One region of the Cytobacillus sp. FSL W8-0315 genome, then DNA from elsewhere that is predicted to be linked to it. Evidence: riboswitches for the same ligand, from Rfam matches in the RefSeq annotation. Region 1 holds a riboswitch; each other region holds the start of a gene.
What was found. A riboswitch is a leader RNA that binds a small molecule or an ion and turns the genes downstream of it on or off. The one in region 1 is predicted to bind thiamine pyrophosphate.

Region 1 (3,460 bases):
TATTTTTACTGATAAATACTTCCCCCGGTTTTTTTAAATTCCTCAGCTTTTTCTTCCAAGCCCTTCTGTATCGCTTCGTCCGTGTCAAGCTTATTCTCTTTTGCATAATTCCGGATATCCTGCGAAATTCTCATGCTGCAGAATTTTGGCCCGCACATGGAACAGAAGTGAGCTGTTTTAGCCCCTTCAGCCGGCAATGTCTCATCATGGTATTCCAATGCGCGTTCAGGATCAAGCGACAGATTGAATTGATCCCTCCAGCGGAATTCAAACCGGGCTTTTGACAGGGCATCATCTCTTTTTTGTGCTCCCGGGTGGCCCTTTGCCAGATCTGCAGCATGCGCTGCAATTTTATAAGTAATGACACCCTCGCGTACATCATCTCTATTTGGCAAACCCAAATGTTCTTTAGGAGTAACATAGCAAAGCATTGCCGTACCATACCAGCCTATCATGGCAGCCCCGATTGCAGAGGTAATGTGGTCATATCCTGGAGCTATATCTGTTGTTAGGGGCCCAAGTGTATAAAATGGCGCTTCCTTGCAGATCTCCAATTGTTTATCCATATTCTCTTTAATTAAATGCATTGGAACATGGCCAGGTCCCTCCACCATTACCTGTACATCGTGTTCCCATGCAATTTTCGTCAACTCCCCAAGTGTCTCGAGCTCTGCAAATTGAGCCTCGTCATTGGCATCTGCAATCGATCCCGGGCGCAGCCCATCCCCGAGTGAGAAGGCCACATCATAGGCTTTCATGATCTCGCAGATTTCTTCAAAATGTGTATATAAAAAGTTTTCTTTATGATGATGCAAACACCATTGGGCCATAATGGATCCGCCCCTCGATACAATTCCGGTTAAGCGTTTTGCCGACAGCGGAACATACCTCAAAAGGACACCTGCATGAATGGTAAAGTAGTCAACCCCCTGCTCAGCTTGTTCGATTAAGGTATCTCTGTAAACTTCCCACGTAAGATCCTCGGCAATGCCATTAACTTTTTCAAGTGCCTGATAAATTGGCACGGTGCCGACCGGAACGGCAGAGTTCCTGATAATCCATTCACGTGTGGTATGAATATTTTTGCCTGTAGATAGATCCATGATCGTGTCTGCTCCCCATCGAGTAGCCCAGGTCATTTTTTCTACCTCTTCCTCAATAGAGGATGAAACAGCAGAATTTCCAATGTTCGCATTAATTTTTACGTGGAAATTCCTTCCGATGATCATCGGCTCTGTCTCAGGATGATTGATATTGGAAGGAATGATTGCCCGCCCTCTTGCTACTTCAGACCGCACAAATTCCGGATCCATATTTTCCCGAATGGCTATATACTCCATCTCAGGAGTAATGATCCCCTTTTTTGCATAGTGAAGCTGGGTAACATTCTTTCCTTTTTTTGCTCTCAATGGCTTGCGGGATAAGCCAGGAAAAACTTTATGATTAGCACGCGGATCATGTTCATCGCGGTACCCATTATCCTCGGGCTTTATTTTCCGCCCATCATACTCTTCAACATCCCCGCGTTCATGAATCCACCGGCTTCTCAGAGCAGGAAGCCCTTTTTTTAGATCTGCCGTATATTGAGGATCCGTATAAGGTCCGCTCGTATCATATACTCGAACCGGCTCATTGATTTCCTCTCCAAAAGTTCCGGAAGTAGGACTTAACTCTATCTCACGCATTGGAACCTTTATATCAGGCCTGGATCCCTCCACATAGACTTTTTTGCTGCCAGTAAAGCACGACATAATGGAAATGCTCTTTTGATTTAATGAACTTGCCGTCATTGATCATCTCTCCCTTATAAAAATATAAGGACGAGACCTGGAACCAAGGAAGTGCCAGATATGTAAAAAAGCCGGTCCACATAAAGATGGACCGGCTAACCGAAGATGTCTTTGCACAAAGAAACTTTTGCACATTCTAACTTCCCCACGCTGGTATGATCCAGATCAGGTCCAAAGAGTCAAGAAACTTTAGCGCGTTTCTTTCTCAGCCCAAGCTATTGGGCACCCCTAGTTATTGCTATTAAATTCAATTTTAGTATACAGAATTGCGGAAACAAATGAAAGGAATTATTTCAGAATTCTGTCAGATGAAAAATTTTGCCTTTATTCTGCTCCTTACCCCGTTTTCCTTAATTCAATTTTTTTACTTCTGAATGAATATCAAAAACGCCTGTCAGTGGCAGACGTTTTCCGTGAATTATGCGGGTTAGTTCCCGTCAGACTCCTCATCATTCATATCCATATCACTTTCATCCATACTCTCTTCATCCTGTGGTGATTCTTCATTCATGCCGGGCTCCTCCATATCAGATTCTTCTGATGTGCCAGGATCCTGCATTTCATTATCTTCATTATTGTTTTCTTCCATCTGATTATCTTCCAATTCCACATCTTCCGTTTCCGGCGGCGGATCTTGTTCATCCGTTCCGCATCCTGCCAACAATAATCCTGCACTCAATGGAACTGATAGCCATAGCTTCTTATAATTCATGTATTGTCATCTCCTTTTGCAGTATTATGTTTCTTTAAGACCTTACCCTTTTAGCAGGAGGCCAAACTTTTCTGATCCTTAATAGCCCACCATCCGATTAAATCCCTGATATCTGCAAATACTATCCCTGCCACAAATACTGGAGGATGAATGATGAGAGTACTTTTCACCCTTATTTTATTTAGCTTCCTGGGAATGCCTCTATTCAGCGGACAGCCCGCTGAAAAAGAACAAGGGGATCAGCAGGGTCTTTCGGAAGAATATCACGGCCATGTTGAAGAACGTACAGAAGCACCATACAAGCAAATTCAATTGCTGGGCATTAATGATTTCCATGGGCAGCTGAATGTCACTCGGCAGGTTAACGGCAGACCGGCAGGACGCGCTGATTACCTCGCTGCCTATTTGCGGCAGCGTGCTTCTGAAAATAAAAACACCCTTTTGCTGCATGCTGGCGACATGATTGGAGCTAGCCCGCCAGTATCCGCTCTTCTGCGGGATGAACCGACTATTGAATTTTTGAATAAGATGGGGTTTGATATCGGAACTATCGGTAATCATGAATTTGATCGAGGATCTGATGAACTGCTTCGCCTGCTAAGTGGCAGCAGCCCTTCAGCGGCAAAAGTTTATTCCGGTTCCCATTTCCCATGGATTGCAGCCAATGTCATCAGTCAAAAGTCAGGCAAGCCCTTTCTTCCTCCATATAAAATAGTAAACGTTAGCGGGATCCCAATTGGATTTATCGGAGTCATCACGAAAGAAACATCGGCTATTACCGCGCCAAACAGTGTGAAAGATCTGATCTTCACCGATGAAGCTGAAGCCATCAACAAGTATGCCCGAGAACTTAAAAAACAAGGAGTAAGAGCCATTGTGGTACTAGCGCATGTTCCTGGAAAATCAGAACCAAATGGTGAGCATGCAAGAGGCCCGTTAATAGAGTTGGCCCATCAGG
Region 2 (3,460 bases), 3.2 Mb from region 1:
CATTTATATTGCCTCCTAACTGGTCGTTTTTCAAAAGAGCCATATGATTCAACATCTGCAGCTGAAATGTTATATAAGCTATTCAAAAACTCTATTTGGAAAGTGCCTGGTCCTTTGCCATCCGATTTTTCTGCTGCGATTTCGGCTGCAGAGCCATAAACGACCAATGAAGTTACTGCCGCTTTTACAGGATCCTTTTCAATAGCAGCGAAAGCTCCTATTATTGAAGTAAGAAGACATCCGGCACCCGTTACTTTCGTTAGAAGAGGATGGCCATTGTTAATGGCAAAAGTGGATTTTCCATCTGAAACGATATCCTGTTTTCCTGTAATAACGGTTACTGCACCAAGTTCTTTTGCTGCCGACTTAGCAAGCTCTGAAGTGTTACCTGCTGCTTCAATTGCATCTACGCCCTTTATACTCCATTTCTGTCCTGCCGCGTTGGCAATTTCTGCAGCATTCCCTCTTATGATGGTAATATCTAACTCTTCTAATATTCTTTTAGCTGTATCTGTGCGATAAGCCGTGGCGCCGACACCAACCGGGTCGAAAATGACTGGAACCCCATGCTGATTTGCTGATTTACCCGCTATGAGCATACTTTTTACTTCTTTTTCTGTCAGTGTTCCCATATTGAGAACCAATGCACCAGCTATTTTAGCCATTTCAGCTGCCTCTTCATGTGCATATGCCATTACTGGTGATGCCCCAATTGCCAGCAGGCCATTTGCAGTAAAGTTTGTTACCACCACATTTGTAATGTTATGTACAAGAGGGTTTGACACTCTTACTTTTTCCAATAGACTGCTAAACTCCTGAATGTTCATCTAATATCCTCCTTTAATTCATAACTAATCCGCCATCTACAACCAGATTTTGTCCAGTAACTGCCCTTGCCCATGGAGAAGCGAAGAAGACTATCGCATCAGCCACTTCTTGAGGATCTGTGACTTTTCTTAATGCAGTCGAGTTTTCGATAATTTTAAAGACTTCCTTAGAGGTCGAAGCACTGGCATCTGTCGTTTTTAACAAACCTCCCGATACCATATTTGCCGTAATTCCATATTGGCCCAGCTCATTCGCCATATTTCTGGTGAAGCCTAATAAAGCAGCTTTGCTGGTCGTATAGTCATGATAGGGTACAACTGGATGCTGGAATAGATTGGTGCCGACCGAGATTACCCTGCCAAACTCCAGTTTTTTCATATCTTCAAGACCTGCCTGAACTGTGTTCAATGCTCCCAGAATTGCACCTTCCAGCTGGCTTTTGTAATCGTCCCATTTAATTGTTTCTGCATCTTTTTTCGAAATAGGGTCAAATTGAAAGTTTACCAGTGCATTATTGACTATAGTTGTAATGGGAGCTCCAAAGTGTTCCTTCGTCTCTTGAAACATGGAGTTCACTTGAACACTGTCCCGAATATCAGCACGAATGGCAATGGCTTTTTCGCCAATTTCCTTCTGCAGAGCATGGGCTTTTTCCTCGCTATGGAAATAGTTAATGACAACTTTCGCTCCTTCTCTCGCGAATGCTTTTGCGGTTTCTTTGCCCAGCCCTCTGCTGCTGCCTGTAATAATGACAATCTGATCGTTAAGATTCATAGAAAATCCTCCTTATTGATAGCCAATTCATCTGTTTTAGAGAACAAAATAAAAACCAGATCCGCAATTGGACCTGGCTGAATAATCTAAGAGAATTAGTCGTTCCCCGCAATTACTACTTTCCTACGCTGGTATGATCCAGATCAGGTCCGAAGGGTAAAAAACAGTCCGGTTTCTTTCTCAGCCCGCGCATCGGGCACCCCTAGCAGTAAAACTATTAAGTTGGCTGTTTTCATCTTAGCCTGAAACGTTAAATCTGTAAAGTCTTGCAATTCTGCCTGTTCCTCTTTAAGGTGTAAATAGAAATACATAACTTGGAGGAATTAAAGAATGGCTGAACACCAATTCCAATTAAAAGCATATTGGCCAGGACTTCGGAATGATGTTGGAGAAATTGAAACAGGCGGGCTTAAAACAAAGGTTTCCATTCCGCCAGAAATGGAAGGACCCGGAATCGGAACAAATCCGGATGAAATGCTGCTGGGGGCAGCGGCAACTTGTTATATTATTACCCTGGCAGCTATGATGGAACGAAGTAAACTCGAGAAAGAAAACCTTACGATGGAATCAACCGGTATTGTAGATGTAACTAAAGGTGTGATTACATACAAGAAAATTATTCATCGCCCTGTTATTTTGTTACAGGCGGATGCGACTGAAAAGGATCATTCACTTGCGCGCAAGCTGGCGCAAAAAGCTGAAGCATCCTGTATGATTTCCAGGGCGATTAAAGGTAATGTAGAGGTAGAATTAGAAGAAACGATTCTAACTGCCAAAAATCCTTCGAAATAACCAAAAACCGGCATGATTGCCGGTTTTTATTCTTTAAAGAGCCCACTTTCGGATTGCCTGTGCAACACCAGCTTCATCATTAGTTCCCGTAATAGCATTCGCTGTTTCTTTCACAATATCCTGCGCATTTCCCATTGCTACACCCCAGCCTGATTCCTCGATCATGGCAATATCATTTAAGCTGTCACCCATCGCCATTACATTTTCCATCGAAATGCCAAGAAGCTCTGTTACCTTCTGGATACCTTTAGCTTTATTGATTCCAAGAGCATTTACCTCAATATTAGTTAAGCTGGAATTTGTAATCTCCAGATCCCCTTTTGTTTGAAGCTCTTTATGAATGAGTTCCCTGATTTCATCATCTGATATATCAAATCCAAATTTAAGCCATTCATGGTCATGAATATTTTCAGGCATTTCATTCGTCCAAACCCGTTCGCAGCTTGTTGCCCAGAAATTAGTCTTATGTGACTGGGATAGGTTCCACATCCACTCCATTATTTTTGAATCAACTGGAGTCCTTGAGATTGATTCACCATCAGGGCCAAATATTTCACTGCCGTTGACTGTGATCAAGTAGGAGTTCAATTCCAAAGAATCGGAATGGTCGCCTGCCGTAAGCCTGGATCTTCCAGTGCTCAAAATAACTTCAATTCCTTTTTCCTTTGCCTCTCGTATGGCCTTACGGTTTTCATCAGGAATTTCCCCTCTGGAATTCAACAAGGTTCCATCCATATCAAGAGCGATTAATTTGATCTGTGGAGCAATATTTGATTGTGACATAATAATCTCCCTTCTTTCTTGCACAATATAGCCATTATATAAATAAACAATCCTCCCATCAAAAACAAAGCACTTGGGCAGAATCATTTTTTCAATATAGGGATTATTATTCCCAATCTAAATGTAAAGGCTGGAATTACTCAATAAATGAGGTGTTGATGAATGCCTCCCATATTATTTTTGCTCCTACTGTTCTTAACCTATGCATTGATGTAGATTTATTTATATAGGAGCCTCCTAAATGGTCTCCGCTTTTTTTGAATAAGCTTAATAAATGCCAAAA
Region 3 (3,460 bases), 4.2 Mb from region 1:
CGTCCGGCTGATATAGAACCTTTACCTGTGAGATTACATTGCTGCTTCCTCTTTCAATCATTTTTCTGTTCATATCAGCTATGATTTTCAATAAATGGTCTAAATCGCCTTCCATCGTTGTTTCGAGGGGATGCACTTCGTACTTAACACCGGATTGCTGAATGACACTAATTGCTTCATCAACGTAAGGTATAACATTTTCCCCATCTTTTGTTTTCGGTATGATCTGAATGCTTACAAGTGCGTTTGCCATATTTGAACTCTCCTTATTCCGGCAGGAAGTCATTAGTAAATGCTTTGCCTGCATCTAATTCTTTATCTAAAAGACCATTTTCATGCATCCAGTCTGCATAGTTTTCCCAGACTTCAAGCTTTTGTTCACCCCATCTTGAAGCATCATCCTGATAGCGGGGGGATAGCCATTCCTGGCTTTTTTTGACCAATTCGCTGTCCAGATCCGGAGCATTCTTTAACAAAATATCTGCTGCTTCGCCAGGTTGATCGATTGCAAATTCATATCCCCTTGCTGCTGCTTTTACAAATGCTTTGACAGTATCCGGATCATCTGCAATCATTTTTTCGCTGGTTGCGAGAACGGGCGTGTAGTAATCCAGTTTTTCTGAGTAGTCGGTAAGGTAGACCATATTAATCTTTTCCCCCCGAAGTTCTGCTTCTACACCTGTCCATCCATAATAAATCCATGCGAAGTCTATATCTCTTTTAACAGCTGTAAAAAAGTCAGCATCCCCCATATTAACAATTGAGACCTTATCAATATTAGCGTTTTCCTTCTTCATTAGGGAGTCTATTACCGATTTTTCTACAGGTGCCCCCCAGCCGCCATAAGTTTTTCCTTCAAAGTCTTTCGGCGATTTAATGTTTTTTTCGGCAGGGGATGCAAAACCGGAAGTATTATGCTGAATAACAGCTGCTATCGATACAAGGGGAACGCCCTGTACACGTGCTTCCGTGATGCTTTCCTGATAGCTGACACCAAAATCAGCCTTGCCTGATGCAGTCAATTGATCTGCACCTGCTTCACCTGGCATTATAATTTCTACATCGAGCCCTTCTTCTTTAAAATATCCTTTGTCCTTTGCGGCATATAAGCCGGTATGATTGGTATTAGGTGTCCAATCCAGTACAACAGTAACTTTTTTCAAATCTTGTTTGCTGTCTGAATCTTCGCTTCCAGTCTGATTATCCGGTCCATTGCCGGCACAGCCTGAAAGAAGCAGCAGCGAACAGATAGCTGCAATCCACTTTTTCATAAGTACTCCTCCTAAAAAACGTTATGTAATAAGGAAAGTTAATGATAGTCTGCCCTGAAAAATAAAAACGCCCCGGTATAAACCAGGGCGCATATAAAAAACATTTAGTATGTTTAAGAATATGTTCCCTACGCTGGTATGAGCCAGATCAGGTTCAAAGGGTCAGCATCTTAATGATGAAGTCTCAACCGGCATACCGGTTCCCCTACATTTCTTGCTATTTAATTTTGACAGCATAAATACTTTCCATCATTATTATAGCAAATAATATTAAAATGCACAGAAAATAATTATTTCATTCCAATCGTCCTGCTCTCTTTCCAAATTCTGAATTTTTCAAGTTCACCTGTAATTTGGCTAACGGCAAAACCAAGGACTGCTACATCATCTAAGATTCCCATTCCTATTAAAAAGTCAGGAACAAGGTCTATTGGGGAAACAAAGTATAGTATGGAAGCAATAATAAAGATAATCGATTTTTTTGAAATATGCCGGTAATCGCCTTTAGACCATGACTTTACTAAATCGATCAGAAGCTGAAACTTTTCCCATATATCACTTAATGAAGATTGGTTTTTATCTGCTTTAAGTGTAGCCTTTCTTAAAAGTCCTTTTGTTTTTTCAGGATCGTCCGCATAACGTTTAGCCCTGGATGAAAATTTTTTATAGCCGTCCTTATAAACTTTGGTTTCTATTTCAGGCATAGCTATCACTCCTATATTGATAATTCGCATAAACAGTTATAATCTAGTATTTACCGCATACCTGACATGACATAAACATTTCATGGGGAGAAATAAATGGAAATCAAATTTAACCTGTGACAAAACCTTATTGGGAGCTGATATCTATGCTTGAGAAATGGCTGAAAGAATCAAATTATACAGTAATATTGACTGGAGCAGGAATGTCGACAGAAAGCGGACTGCCTGATTTCAGGTCTGCCAATAATGGATTATGGAATGGGAAAGATCCTGGGAAAATAGCCAGTACAAAAGCATTGAATGAAAATGTGAACGAATTTATAGAATTTTATCGGCACAGGGTAATCGGGCTTAAGGAGTGTAATCCCCATCAAGGGCACTATATTCTTGCAGATTGGGAAAAGAGAGGTATTATTAAGAGCATTATTACCCAGAACGTGGATGGATTTCATGGACTCGCGGGAAGTGAAAAAATATCAGAGCTCCATGGGAATCTGCAGACACTCCATTGCCGGAAATGTAAAAAAGAGTTCCCGAGCGAGGGGTATTTGCATGGTCAATTCCAATGCCGTTGCGGGGGTGTGCTCCGTCCTTCAGTGGTTCTGTTTGGGGAAATGCTCCCTGAGGAGGCCTTAGATTTCGCAGCAGATGAAACAGAAAAAGCAGAACTTTTTATTGTTCTGGGATCATCCTTGACTGTAACACCTGCAAATCAGTTTCCGCTGATAGCCAAACAAAAAGGAGCAAAACTTGTGATTATTAATATGGAACCTACGGATTTCGATATTTATGCTGATAAAGTGATTCATGACCGCAAAATTGGTGAAGTGCTGGATGAACTTGATAGAGCCTTCAAATAGTCAAAAAACATGAAATCATAGCACTCATGCTATGATTTTTTTTATCAATCAACTATAATGGACAATGAACATGATTACTACTGCCTCAAGCGATATGATATATAAGGAGTGTTCAGCATGTTATCAAACATCGGTATTCCAGGTTTAATTCTAATCCTGGTTTTGGCTCTGATTATTTTTGGACCCAAGAAACTTCCTGAAATAGGAAGAGCGTTCGGGGAGACATTAAAAGAATTTAAGAAATCTACCCGTGAACTCACAAAAGATGATGACAATGATAAAAGGAAATAACCTATTCAAGTGGTTTAGAACCGGCTTTGCAGACAATAGTCTCGAAGCCGGTTTTTTATTTTCTGGCTTTCGAAGCGAGTGAATGGGTATAGAAAAGAGAGAAATGAAAAAATGGTTGACTAACATGTATATACAAGATAAAATGAAAGCGTAAACAGTTCATGTATATACAAGTTGGTTTGCTAAATTGGATAGAGTTGTAAATGGCGAGAACAATAAATAAAAACCTTATAACTGTTTTTTTCTATAATATGAAAACGGTAACAGGAGGAGAGCGAAGAATGGCTACGAATAAAGAGTCAGCAGAGCAAATTGTAGAAGCTATCGGGGGCAA

Region 2: linked by a shared signal. The riboswitch ahead of MKY20_RS17275 (3-oxoacyl-ACP reductase) and the one ahead of thiC (phosphomethylpyrimidine synthase ThiC) in region 1 are both predicted to bind thiamine pyrophosphate.
Region 3: linked by a shared signal. The riboswitch ahead of MKY20_RS22640 (ABC transporter substrate-binding protein) and the one ahead of thiC (phosphomethylpyrimidine synthase ThiC) in region 1 are both predicted to bind thiamine pyrophosphate.

Annotation. Positions count from the first base shown of each region.
Region 1 covers NZ_JBBOOC010000001.1:226,516-229,975, forward strand. Annotated here, with positions in the region: gene thiC (phosphomethylpyrimidine synthase ThiC) at 6-1,790, opposite strand; TPP riboswitch at 1,916-2,030, opposite strand; gene MKY20_RS01340 (hypothetical protein) at 2,218-2,502, opposite strand; gene MKY20_RS01345 (bifunctional metallophosphatase/5'-nucleotidase) at 2,656-3,460, shown strand, end outside.
Region 2 covers NZ_JBBOOC010000001.1:3,385,114-3,388,573, reverse strand. Annotated here, with positions in the region: gene thiD (bifunctional hydroxymethylpyrimidine kinase/phosphomethylpyrimidine kinase) at 1-3, opposite strand, end outside; gene thiM (hydroxyethylthiazole kinase) at 1-827, opposite strand, end outside; gene MKY20_RS17275 (3-oxoacyl-ACP reductase) at 841-1,602, opposite strand; TPP riboswitch at 1,706-1,816, opposite strand; gene MKY20_RS17270 (OsmC family protein) at 1,933-2,394, shown strand; gene MKY20_RS17265 (Cof-type HAD-IIB family hydrolase) at 2,428-3,177, opposite strand.
Region 3 covers NZ_JBBOOC010000001.1:4,416,602-4,420,061, reverse strand. Annotated here, with positions in the region: gene MKY20_RS22645 (thiamine-binding protein) at 1-253, opposite strand, end outside; gene MKY20_RS22640 (ABC transporter substrate-binding protein) at 267-1,271, opposite strand; TPP riboswitch at 1,380-1,488, opposite strand; gene MKY20_RS22635 (YkvA family protein) at 1,562-1,975, opposite strand; gene MKY20_RS22630 (NAD-dependent deacylase) at 2,122-2,835, shown strand; gene MKY20_RS22625 (twin-arginine translocase TatA/TatE family subunit) at 2,953-3,126, shown strand; gene treP (PTS system trehalose-specific EIIBC component) at 3,408-3,460, shown strand, end outside.